DNA from 2 places in the Streptomyces sp. NPDC056734 genome. Region 1 is predicted to be linked to the other one. Evidence: riboswitches for the same ligand, from Rfam matches in the RefSeq annotation. Region 1 holds a riboswitch; the other holds the start of a gene.

Region 1 (4,858 bases):
ACGGGCGCGTTCCGCAAGCCGCGTGAGATCAACTGGCTGTTCGGGTTCCTGCTGTTCGTGCTGGGCATGTTCACCGGTTTCACCGGCTACTCCCTCCCGGACGACCTGCTCTCCGGCACCGGTGTCCGCTTCACCCAGGGCGCGATCCTCGCGACGCCGATCGTCGGCACGTACATCTCGTTCTTCCTGTTCGGCGGGGAGTTCCCGGGCACCGACTTCGTGGCCCGCTTCTACTCGATCCACATCCTGCTGCTGCCGGGCATCATGCTCGGGCTGGTGGTCGCCCATCTGATCCTGGTCGTCTACCACAAGCACACGCAGTACGCGGGCCCCGGCAAGACCAACAAGAACGTCGTGGGCATGCCCCTGATGCCGGTCTACATGGCCAAGGCCGGCGGCTTCTTCTTCCTCGTCTTCGGTGTGATCGCGGTCGTCGCGGCGGTCGCGCAGATCAATCCGATCTGGGCGATCGGCCCCTACCGGACCGACATGGTCTCCACGGGCGCCCAACCGGACTGGTACATGGGCTTCGCCGAAGGTCTGATCCGGTTCTTCCCCGGCTGGGAAGTGAACTTCTGGGGCCACACCCTGGTCCTGGGCGTGTTCATCCCCCTGGTGCTGTTCGGCGCGGTCCTGATGGCCCTCGCGTTCTATCCGTTCATCGAGTCCTGGATCACCGGGGACAAGCGCGAGCACCACATCCTGGACCGGCCGCGCAACGCCCCGACGCGCACCGCGTTCGGCGTCGCCTGGATCACGATGTACATGATCACGCTGGTCGGTGGTGGTAACGACCTGTGGGCCACCCACTTCCAGCTGTCGATCAACGCGGTCACCTGGTTCGTCCGGATCGGCTTCTTCGCCGGACCGATCTTCGCGTTCATCATCACCAAGCGGATCTGCCTGGGCCTTCAGCGCCGGGACCGCGAGAAGGTGCTGCACGGGCGGGAGACCGGCACCATCAAGCGGCTGCCGCACGGTGAGTTCATCGAGGTCCACCAGCCGCTCAGCCAGGAGCAGCTGCACACCCTCACCGCGCACGACCAGTACGAGCCGGCCGAGGTCGGCCCGGCGACCGACGAGAACGGGGTCGCCCGCAAGGTGAAGGCGCCCGACAAGCTCCGCGCCAAGCTCAGCAAGGCGTACTACGGCGAGGGCTCCCAGATCCCGAAGCCGACCGTCGAGGAGTACAAGGAGATCACGAGCGGCCACGGCCACCACTGATCACCTGATATCACCGCGTTCGCCACGCACCGAGGCCCCGTTCCGCACGCCGGAGCGGGGCCTCGTCCGTTGCGTGGACGGGCGACCTCGCGAGAGCCTCGGCTGGATAGGGTGGACCCGCATCGACACGACCCGTCCCGACGCGTGCGGGACCTCACCCAGGAGCGGCTGATGAGCGCTGTGACCCCCGCTGGAGGCGACACCGCGGCGGGCCGTTCCTGGCCCGACGTACTGAATTCGCTGCTGTACGGCCGTGACCAGAGCGCCGAGGCCACCGCCTGGGCGATGGACCGGATCATGCGCGGCGAGGCCACCGACGCCCAGATCGCCGCCTTCGTGGTGGCACTGCGGGCCAAGGGCGAGACCGTCGAGGAGATCAACGGTCTGGTACGGACCATGTATGAGCACGCCAAGGTGATCGAGGTGCCCGGCCGCACGGTCGACATCGTCGGCACCGGCGGCGACGGCGCCAAGACGGTGAACATCTCCACCATGGCCTCAATCGTGGTGGCCGGCGCGGGCGCCACCGTCGTCAAGCACGGCAACCGGGCCGCGTCCTCCGCGTCCGGCGCCTCCGACGTGCTGGAGAAGCTCGGCGTCAATCTGGAGCTGACCCCGTCCCGGGTGGCCGAGGTGGCCCAGGAGGCCGGGATCACCTTCTGCTTCGCGGTCAGGTTCCACCCGGCGCTGCGGCACGCGGGCGCGGCCCGCGGCCAGCTCGGCATCCGTACGGTGTTCAACATCCTCGGTCCGCTGACCAACCCGGCCCGGGTGCGCGCCCAGGCCGTCGGGGTCGCCGACCCCCGGATGGCGCCGGTCGTCGCGGGCGTCTTCGCCGAGCGCGGCAACTCCTCGCTGGTCTTCCGGGGCGACGACGGCCTCGACGAGCTGACCGTCACCGCCACCTCCCGGGTCTGGGTGGTGCGCGACGGCAAGGTCACCGAGGAGACCTTCGACCCCCGGGACGTCGGCCTCGACCTGGTCCCGGTCGACGCCCTGCGCGGCGGCGACCCGTCCTTCAACGCGGAGGTCGCCCGCCGGCTGCTGGACGGCGAACGCGGTCCGGTCCGCGACGCCGTGGTGCTCAACGCCGCCGCCGCGCTGGCCGCCCTGGACCCCACCGGGGAGCCGCTCACCGAGCAACTGCGGGCCGGGATGGCGCGGGCCGAGCGGTCCATCGACTCGGGGGCGGCGAAGCGGACGCTGGAGCGGTGGGTGGCGGCGAGCAACGCCTGAGGGGCCGGCACGGTGTGACGCAGGGCGCAGTCCAGATGACGGACTGCGCCCTTGCGTGCACATGATCGTATGGCAGGATGTTGGACCAGGTCATGAGCGACAGCCATCAGGCCCCGGCCGGCTGTCCGGCAACCCTCCGTCCGTGGCGGGGTGCCCCGGGTGAAGACCAGGCCGTAGGCAGCGAGGTCTGCGGCAAGCGCGGACCCCTCGTGTCACCAGGGGTCCTGGTCGTCGAGGAGCCTTCCGTGAGCAAGCGAATGCGATAGGGCCGCAGAGCCCCGCCTCCGCGATCCCTTTCTGTCTTCATCGCCGCGCTTGAGCGTGTTCGTTGTTCGCTCGCGTGGGGAATTCCGCCTGCCTGTACGGGAGTTGACCCATGTCCGTCTCCACCGCCATCACCGCTGCCGCCCCCACCCTCGGTGAGCCGCTGCCCGTCCTCGGCCGGGACGTCACCGTGCCGCTCGTCACCGGCGGCGAGGTCGGTTACGCCGCGCTCGACTACGCCGCCAGCGCGCCCGCCCTCCAGCGGGTCTGGGACGACGTGGCCGCCTACGCGCCCTACTACGGCAGCGTGCACCGGGGCGCCGGATACCTCTCTCAGTTGTCCACCGACCTGTTCGAGAACGCCCGCAGGACGGTCGCCGAGTTCCTCGGCTGCCGCGAGGACGACCAGGTGGTGTTCACCCGGTCCACCACCGACTCCCTCAACCTGCTCGCCGCCGCGCTGCCCGCCGGCTGCCAGGTCTTCGTCTTCGAGACCGAGCACCACGCCTCGCTGCTGCCCTGGAAGGACGCGAAGGTCAGCTACCTCGACGCCCCGCGCACCCCGCGCCAGGCCGTCGAGACCCTGGAGCGCGCCCTCGCCGCCCGCGACCCGCACGGCCCCGCCCTGGTCTGTGTCACCGGCGCCTCCAACGTCACCGGCGAGCTGTGGCCGGTCGGGGAACTGGCCGCCGCCGCCCACGCGCACGGCGCCCGGATCGTCCTGGACGCCGCCCAGCTCGCCCCCCACCATCCCGTCTCCGTCACCGATCTCGACGTGGACTGGGTCGCCTTCTCCGGGCACAAGCTGTACGCCCCCTTCGGCTCCGGCGTGCTGGCCGGCCGCGCCGACTGGCTGCGGGCCGCCGAGCCCTACCTCGCGGGCGGCGGCGCCAGCCGCAAGGTCACCCGGCGTGAGGACGGCGGCGTGGACGTCGAGTGGCACGACAGCGCCGCCCGCCACGAGGCCGGCTCGCCCAACGTCATCGGCGCCTACTCCATCGCCTCCGCCTGCAAGGCCCTCACCGACGCCGGTTTCAACACCCTGGTGGCCCGCGAGCGGCAGCTGATCAGCGCCGTGCGGGCCGGGCTCGCCGACGTCCCCGAGGTGCGGATCCTGTCCCTCTTCGGCGACGACGCCCCCCGCGTCGGCGTGATCTCCTTCGTGGTCGACGGCTGGAACAGCTCCCACTTCGCCGCCGCGCTCTCCGCCGAGTACGGCATCGGCGTCCGCGACGGCCTGTTCTGCGCCCACCCGCTGGTCCGCACCCTGCTCGGCACCGACCCCGAGACCCAGGGCGAGTGCGGGGCCCCGGAGGCGGCACCGGGTGAGAAGTCCCTCAACGCCATCCGCGTCAGCTTCGGCGCGGGCACCCCCGACGAACACGTGGCCCGCTTCGTCCGGGCCGTACGCGAACTGGTGTCCGGCGGCGCCCGCTGGAGCTACCGCACGGTCGACGGCCGCTGCGTCCCCGACACGTCGGCGTGAGGGGGCGGGCGGCGCCGGGCATTACGGTCGATGGGCGGTGCACCCCGGACACCTCCGCCCGAGCAGCCACCCGGGCGCCCGCTACCCGCCGGCCGGAGCTACCCGTACGGTCGACGGCCGGTGCGCTCCCGGACGCCTCGGTCTGAGCGGGCGGTCGGGCGCCGGGTGCCGCCCGGTGGAGCCACCCGTAGGGTCGACGGCCGGTGTGCCCCCGGGCACCTCGGCGTGGGCAGGGAGTTGGGTACTCGGTATGGCTCGCTGGAGCTACTCGTACGGTGAATGGCCGGTGCGCCCCGGGCATCTCGGCGTGAGCGGGCGGTCGCGCGCCTGGCATCGCCCGCAGGAGCTACCCGTACGGCCGGAGGTCCCTGCGCCCCCGGGCACCCCGCCCGACCAGCCACCCGACCGCCCGCTACCCCCCCCGCCGGAGCTACCGCACCCTCGACGGCCGGTGTGCCCCCCGTAGCTCCCCCTGAGCCGGCAGGCGGGCGCCCAGGACGATCATGCGCAGGGCGCGTTCCGTGGCGTCGGTGAGGAGTTCCGCTGCTCGGAGCAGGGCCTCTGCCAGGGCCATCGGGGCGGGCAGGATGCCGTGGCAGGCGTCCACTCCGGGTACGTCGTGGGCGCCCTTGCCGAGGGTTCCGGCCA
Region 2 (4,858 bases), on a different contig from region 1:
GCCGTCGCCGAGCACCGAGCACACCCACAGGGCGTCCGCCTCGGGGCCGATCGCCGACAGCCCGGAGACCAGCCCGCCGCCCCCGCGTTTCGCGTGCAGCGTGCCGTCGTCGCGTTGCTCGTAGGAGACGGGCCCGCGGTTGGAGGCGACCAGGACCCGAGCAGCGCCGAAGGTTGCAGCCATACGCCTCAACCTAGCCCGAGCCGTAAACGCTCAAACGTACGGTTCTGCCACCCGCCCGCCGTATACGGCGTCACCCGTGGCCTCACGCGACCTTGCGGGACGCGTACTCGGAGATCTCCGCCATCGGCGGCCGCTCCTCGGTGTCCACGGAGTACGTCCGCGGCTCGAAGCCCTCCTCACCGCGCTCGAACTGGGTGATCGAGGGCCGGACCAGCTGCCCGCGGGCCAGCCGCAGCTGCGCGGTGCGGTAGATCGCGGCGGCCATCCGGCCGAGCGCCTGTCCGTCCTGGTGCCGGTGCTTGCGCACCCCGACATCGACCTGGGCGAGCGCGTCGAGGCCCACGAGATGCAGGGAGTCCACCAGCATGCCCAGCTCGACGCCGTACCCGACGGGGAAGGGCAGCTGTTCCAGCAGGGAGCGGCGGGCCGCGTACTCGCCGCCGAGCGGCTGCACGAAACCGGCCAGCTGGGGCCAGTGCAGATTCAGCAGCGGGCGGGCCATCAGCTCGGTGACCCGGCCGCCCTGTCCGGCCGCGCCCGCCAGCGGACGGTCGTACATGCCCTTGACGAGGTCGATCCCGGGCTCGGTGAGCAGCGGGCCGACGATGCCGGACACGAAGTCCGAGGAGAACTCCTTGAGGTCGGCGTCGATGAAGCAGACGATGTCACCGCTCGTGACCAGCAGCGAGCGCCACAGCACCTCGCCCTTGCCGGGGACGGCCGGCAGCCGCGGCAGGATCTCGTCGCGGTGCACCACCCGGGCGCCCGCGGCGGCGGCCACCTCGGCGGTGCGGTCGGTGGAGCCGGAGTCCACGACGACGATCTCGTCGACGAGCGGCACCTGGTCCATCAGGTCGTGGCGGATCACCGCGACGATGTCGCCGACGGTCTCCTCCTCGTTCAGCGCGGGCAGCACCACGCTGACCGACTGGCCGGTGCTGCGCTTGGCGGCCAGGATGCGGTGCAGCGGGCGGTCGGTCAGGGACCAGGTGTGGGTCCCGAGCCAGCGCTCGACTTCTTCCAGCACGGTCCGCGGCTCCTCACTGTTGGGCTCGCACGCGATGGAACCCCAGGTCACCGGCGCCTCACCGGCGGTGTGATCCATCTCGCGGTACGGACGACTATCTCAACTGTCCTGGCCTTCGGTTACAGTCTTGAACAACGCTGATGACCATCGCATGTCGGGGGTCCGCGGCGCACACAACCGAACATATAACCGCAAGAACAACCGCATATTGCTCATCCAGAGGGGCAGAGGGAAACGGCCCGATGAAGCCCCGGCAACCCTCCAGCCGGTCTCGTAACCGATCGCTGACGATCGTCACCGCGAGGCTCCCGGCTAGGGAAGGTGCCAAATCCGTCTCACGACGAAATGCGTCGTGGGGAAGATGAGGAGAAAGGGCCTCGCCTCACATGGCTGTGCAGACTGTCGCGAAGACCGGCAATTCCACCATCGATCTCGGACCCGCCGCCGCGCTCTCCTGCCGCGAATGCGGCCATCGCGTCCCGCTCGGCCCGCTCTTCGCCTGCGAGGAGTGTTTCGGCCCGCTGGAGATCGCCTACGACTTCTCGGCCTACGACACCGAGGAACTGCGGGGGCGGATCGCAGCGGGCCCCGCGAACATCTGGCGCTACGCGCCGCTGCTGCCCGTCCCCGCGGACGTGGCCGACAAGCCCAACCTGAACCCCGGCTGGACCAAGCTCGTCCAGGCCGACAACCTGGCCCGTGAGCTGGGCATCACCGGCGGCCTGTATGTCAAGGACGACTCCGGCAACCCCACCCACTCCTTCAAGGACCGGGTCGTCGCCCAGGCCCTGGAGGCCGCCCGTGCCTTCGGCTTCACCACCCTGTCCTGCTCCTCCACCGGCAACCTGGCCGGCGCGGTCGGCGCCGCAGCCGCCCGCGCGGGCCTGCGCTCCTGCGTCTTCATCCCGCACGACCTGGAGCAGGGCAAGGTCGTCATGGCCGCGGTCTACGGCGGCGAGCTGATCGGCATCGAGGGCAACTACGACGACGTGAACCGTTTCTGCTCCGAGCTGATCGGCGACCCGGCCGGCGAGGGCTGGGGCTTCGTCAACGTCAATCTGCGGCCGTACTACGCGGAGGGGTCCAAGACCCTGGCGTACGAGATCTGCGAGCAGCTCGGCTGGCGGCTGCCCGACCAGATCGTGGTGCCGATCGCCTCCGGCTCCCAGCTCACCAAGATCGACAAGGGGCTCCAGGAGCTGATCAAGCTCGGGCTGGTCGAGGACCGGCCCTACAAGATCTTCGGCGCCCAGGCCGAGGGCTGCTCGCCGGTCTCCGCCGCCTTCAAGGGCGGCCACGACGTGGTGCGCCCGCAGAAGCCGAACACCATCGCCAAGTCGCTGGCCATCGGCAACCCGGCGGACGGGCCGTACGTGCTCGATATCGCGCGGCGTACGGGCGGGGCGGTGGAGGATGTGAACGACGAGCAGGTCGTCGACGCGATTCGGTTGCTCGCGCGGACCGAGGGGATTTTCGCGGAGACCGCCGGGGGGGTGACCGTGGGGGTCACCAAGAAGCTGGTGGAGAGCGGGGTGCTCGATCCTTCGCTGACCACGGTGGTTCTTAATACCGGGGATGGGTTGAAGACGTTGGACGCGGTTGCGGACACCGGGTTGACGGCGACCATTCGGCCCAGTCTGGAGTCGTTCCGCGAGGCCGGGTTGGTCTAGGTCCAGTTCCATTGAATTTGTCTGCGGGCCGGTGGGGGCTGGTCGCGCCCGCGCGGCGGAAGCCGCATATCGATAGCGCCCCGCGCCCCTTAAAGGGCGTTAGCTGACCGGAGGTTCAAAGTGAGCGTTACCGTTCGTATCCCTACCATTCTGCGGACCTACACGGGTGGGCAGGCCGAGGTTGCCGCTGAAGGGGGGAATCTTGGTGAGGTCATCGCGGATCTGGAGACGAAGCATGCCGGGATCGCCGCCCGGGTGCTGGACGATCAGGGCAAGCTGCGGCGGTTCGTGAACGTGTACGTCAATGATGATGATGTGCGCTTCGAGCAGGGGCTGGAGACGGCCACGCCCGACGGGGCCGGGGTGTCGATCATCCCGGCCGTGGCCGGCGGCTGCTGAGTCACCCACCGTTCGTCGAATTGCCCTCTCCGTGAGAGAAACGGAGGGGGCAATTCTGCATGGTTAAGCAGGGTAGAGTTGGGGAACCGCTGCCGTTCGCGTTCCGAGGCAGCGATGAGAAGTAGCCAAAGTGTGAGCTTCCTTTGCGTCTTTCGTTCTCTTTGTCGGGCCCGACTTGCCCCGGAGTCTGAGGAATTCTCCAGAAATTCCCGACCGGTCCTGCCCGGATTTCTCGTCCGATTGACCTGTTGCAGACAGCAGTTGGGCAGATACATTCGGCCGCGGTCGACGCGTTCCGGCGCACGCCCCCACCGATCGGGGGGTGAGGTCTGACCCGGGTCCGCGAAGTGTGGATCTGTGCAAGGGCCAGTAATAGGGGAGTTAGGCATGGCTCAGGGCACCGTCAAGTGGTTCAACGCGGAGAAGGGGTACGGCTTCATCGCGGTCGACGGTGGTGCGGACGTCTTCGTCCACTACAGCGCGATTCAGATGGACGGATACCGCACCCTGGAAGAGGGCCAGCGGGTCGAGTTCGAGATCTCGCAGGGCCAGAAGGGCCCGCAGGCCGATATGGTTCGCGTCACCGCCTGAACATTTCTTGCTAGGGAAGGGCCCGCATCCACTGGGTGCGGGCCCTTCCGCGTGCCCCCTCGACGCCCCGTCGGGGCGCCTCCGCGCCCCTGGTGGATCACGGCGGGCGCTTGCACTCTCCAGGGGCGAGTGCTAATCATTGGCGTTAGCACTCTGAAGGTGAGAGTGACAACGAAGGACCGGGTCGGTGAGGCCGCAAGCCGGGTGGGGCAAGGATCCACAGGGTGAGCGAGCCGTCCGTCGCGGGCGCGGGCGCGGTCCGAAGAATCACCCCCAGTCCTGGAGGGACCACTTCACATGGCCAAGATCATCGCGTTCGACGAGGAGGCGCGGCGCGGCCTTGAGCGCGGTATGAACCAGCTCGCCGACGCCGTCAAGGTCACCCTCGGCCCCAAGGGCCGCAACGTCGTCCTTGAGAAGAAGTGGGGCGCCCCCACGATCACCAACGATGGTGTCTCCATCGCCAAGGAGATCGAGCTCGAAGACCCGTACGAGAAGATCGGCGCCGAGCTGGTCAAGGAAGTAGCCAAGAAGACGGACGACGTCGCCGGTGACGGTACGACGACGGCCACCGTCCTGGCTCAGGCCCTGGTCAAGGAGGGCCTGCGGAACGTCGCCGCGGGCGCCAACCCGATGGCTCTCAAGCGTGGTATCGAGAAGGCCGTCGAGGCCGTCTCCGGCGCGCTGCTCGACCAGGCGAAGGAGGTCGAGACCAAGGAGCAGATCGCCTCCACGGCCTCCATCTCCGCCGCCGACACCCAGATCGGCGAGCTGATCGCCGAGGCGATGGACAAGGTCGGCAAGGAAGGCGTCATCACCGTCGAGGAGTCCCAGACCTTCGGGCTGGAGCTTGAGCTGACGGAGGGCATGCGCTTCGACAAGGGCTACATCTCCGCCTACTTCGCCACCGACATGGAGCGCATGGAGGCGTCGCTGGAGGACCCGTACATCCTCATCGCGAACTCCAAGATCTCCAACGTCAAGGACC

Evidence for each region. Region 1 has a riboswitch for S-adenosylmethionine ahead of ACFRFC_RS26315 (aminotransferase class V-fold PLP-dependent enzyme). Riboswitches for the same ligand answer to the same signal wherever they lie in the genome.
Region 2: it holds a riboswitch for S-adenosylmethionine, as region 1 does, so the genes downstream of both, thrC (threonine synthase) here and ACFRFC_RS26315 (aminotransferase class V-fold PLP-dependent enzyme) in region 1, are expected to answer to the same signal.

Annotation. Positions count from the first base shown of each region.
Region 1 covers NZ_JBHTZD010000018.1:14,064-18,921, forward strand. Annotated here, with positions in the region: gene ACFRFC_RS26305 (cytochrome bc complex cytochrome b subunit) at 1-1,224, shown strand, start outside; gene trpD (anthranilate phosphoribosyltransferase) at 1,396-2,460, shown strand; SAM riboswitch class IV at 2,549-2,665, shown strand; gene ACFRFC_RS26315 (aminotransferase class V-fold PLP-dependent enzyme) at 2,837-4,210, shown strand; gene ACFRFC_RS26320 (glycerate kinase) at 4,641-4,858, opposite strand, start outside.
Region 2 covers NZ_JBHTZD010000005.1:410,058-414,915, reverse strand. Annotated here, with positions in the region: gene ACFRFC_RS10245 (trehalose-6-phosphate synthase) at 1-183, opposite strand, end outside; gene ACFRFC_RS10240 (glucosyl-3-phosphoglycerate synthase) at 266-1,210, opposite strand; SAM riboswitch class I at 1,420-1,578, shown strand; gene thrC (threonine synthase) at 1,597-2,880, shown strand; gene ACFRFC_RS10230 (MoaD/ThiS family protein) at 3,001-3,279, shown strand; gene ACFRFC_RS10225 (cold-shock protein) at 3,667-3,870, shown strand; gene groL (chaperonin GroEL) at 4,168-4,858, shown strand, end outside.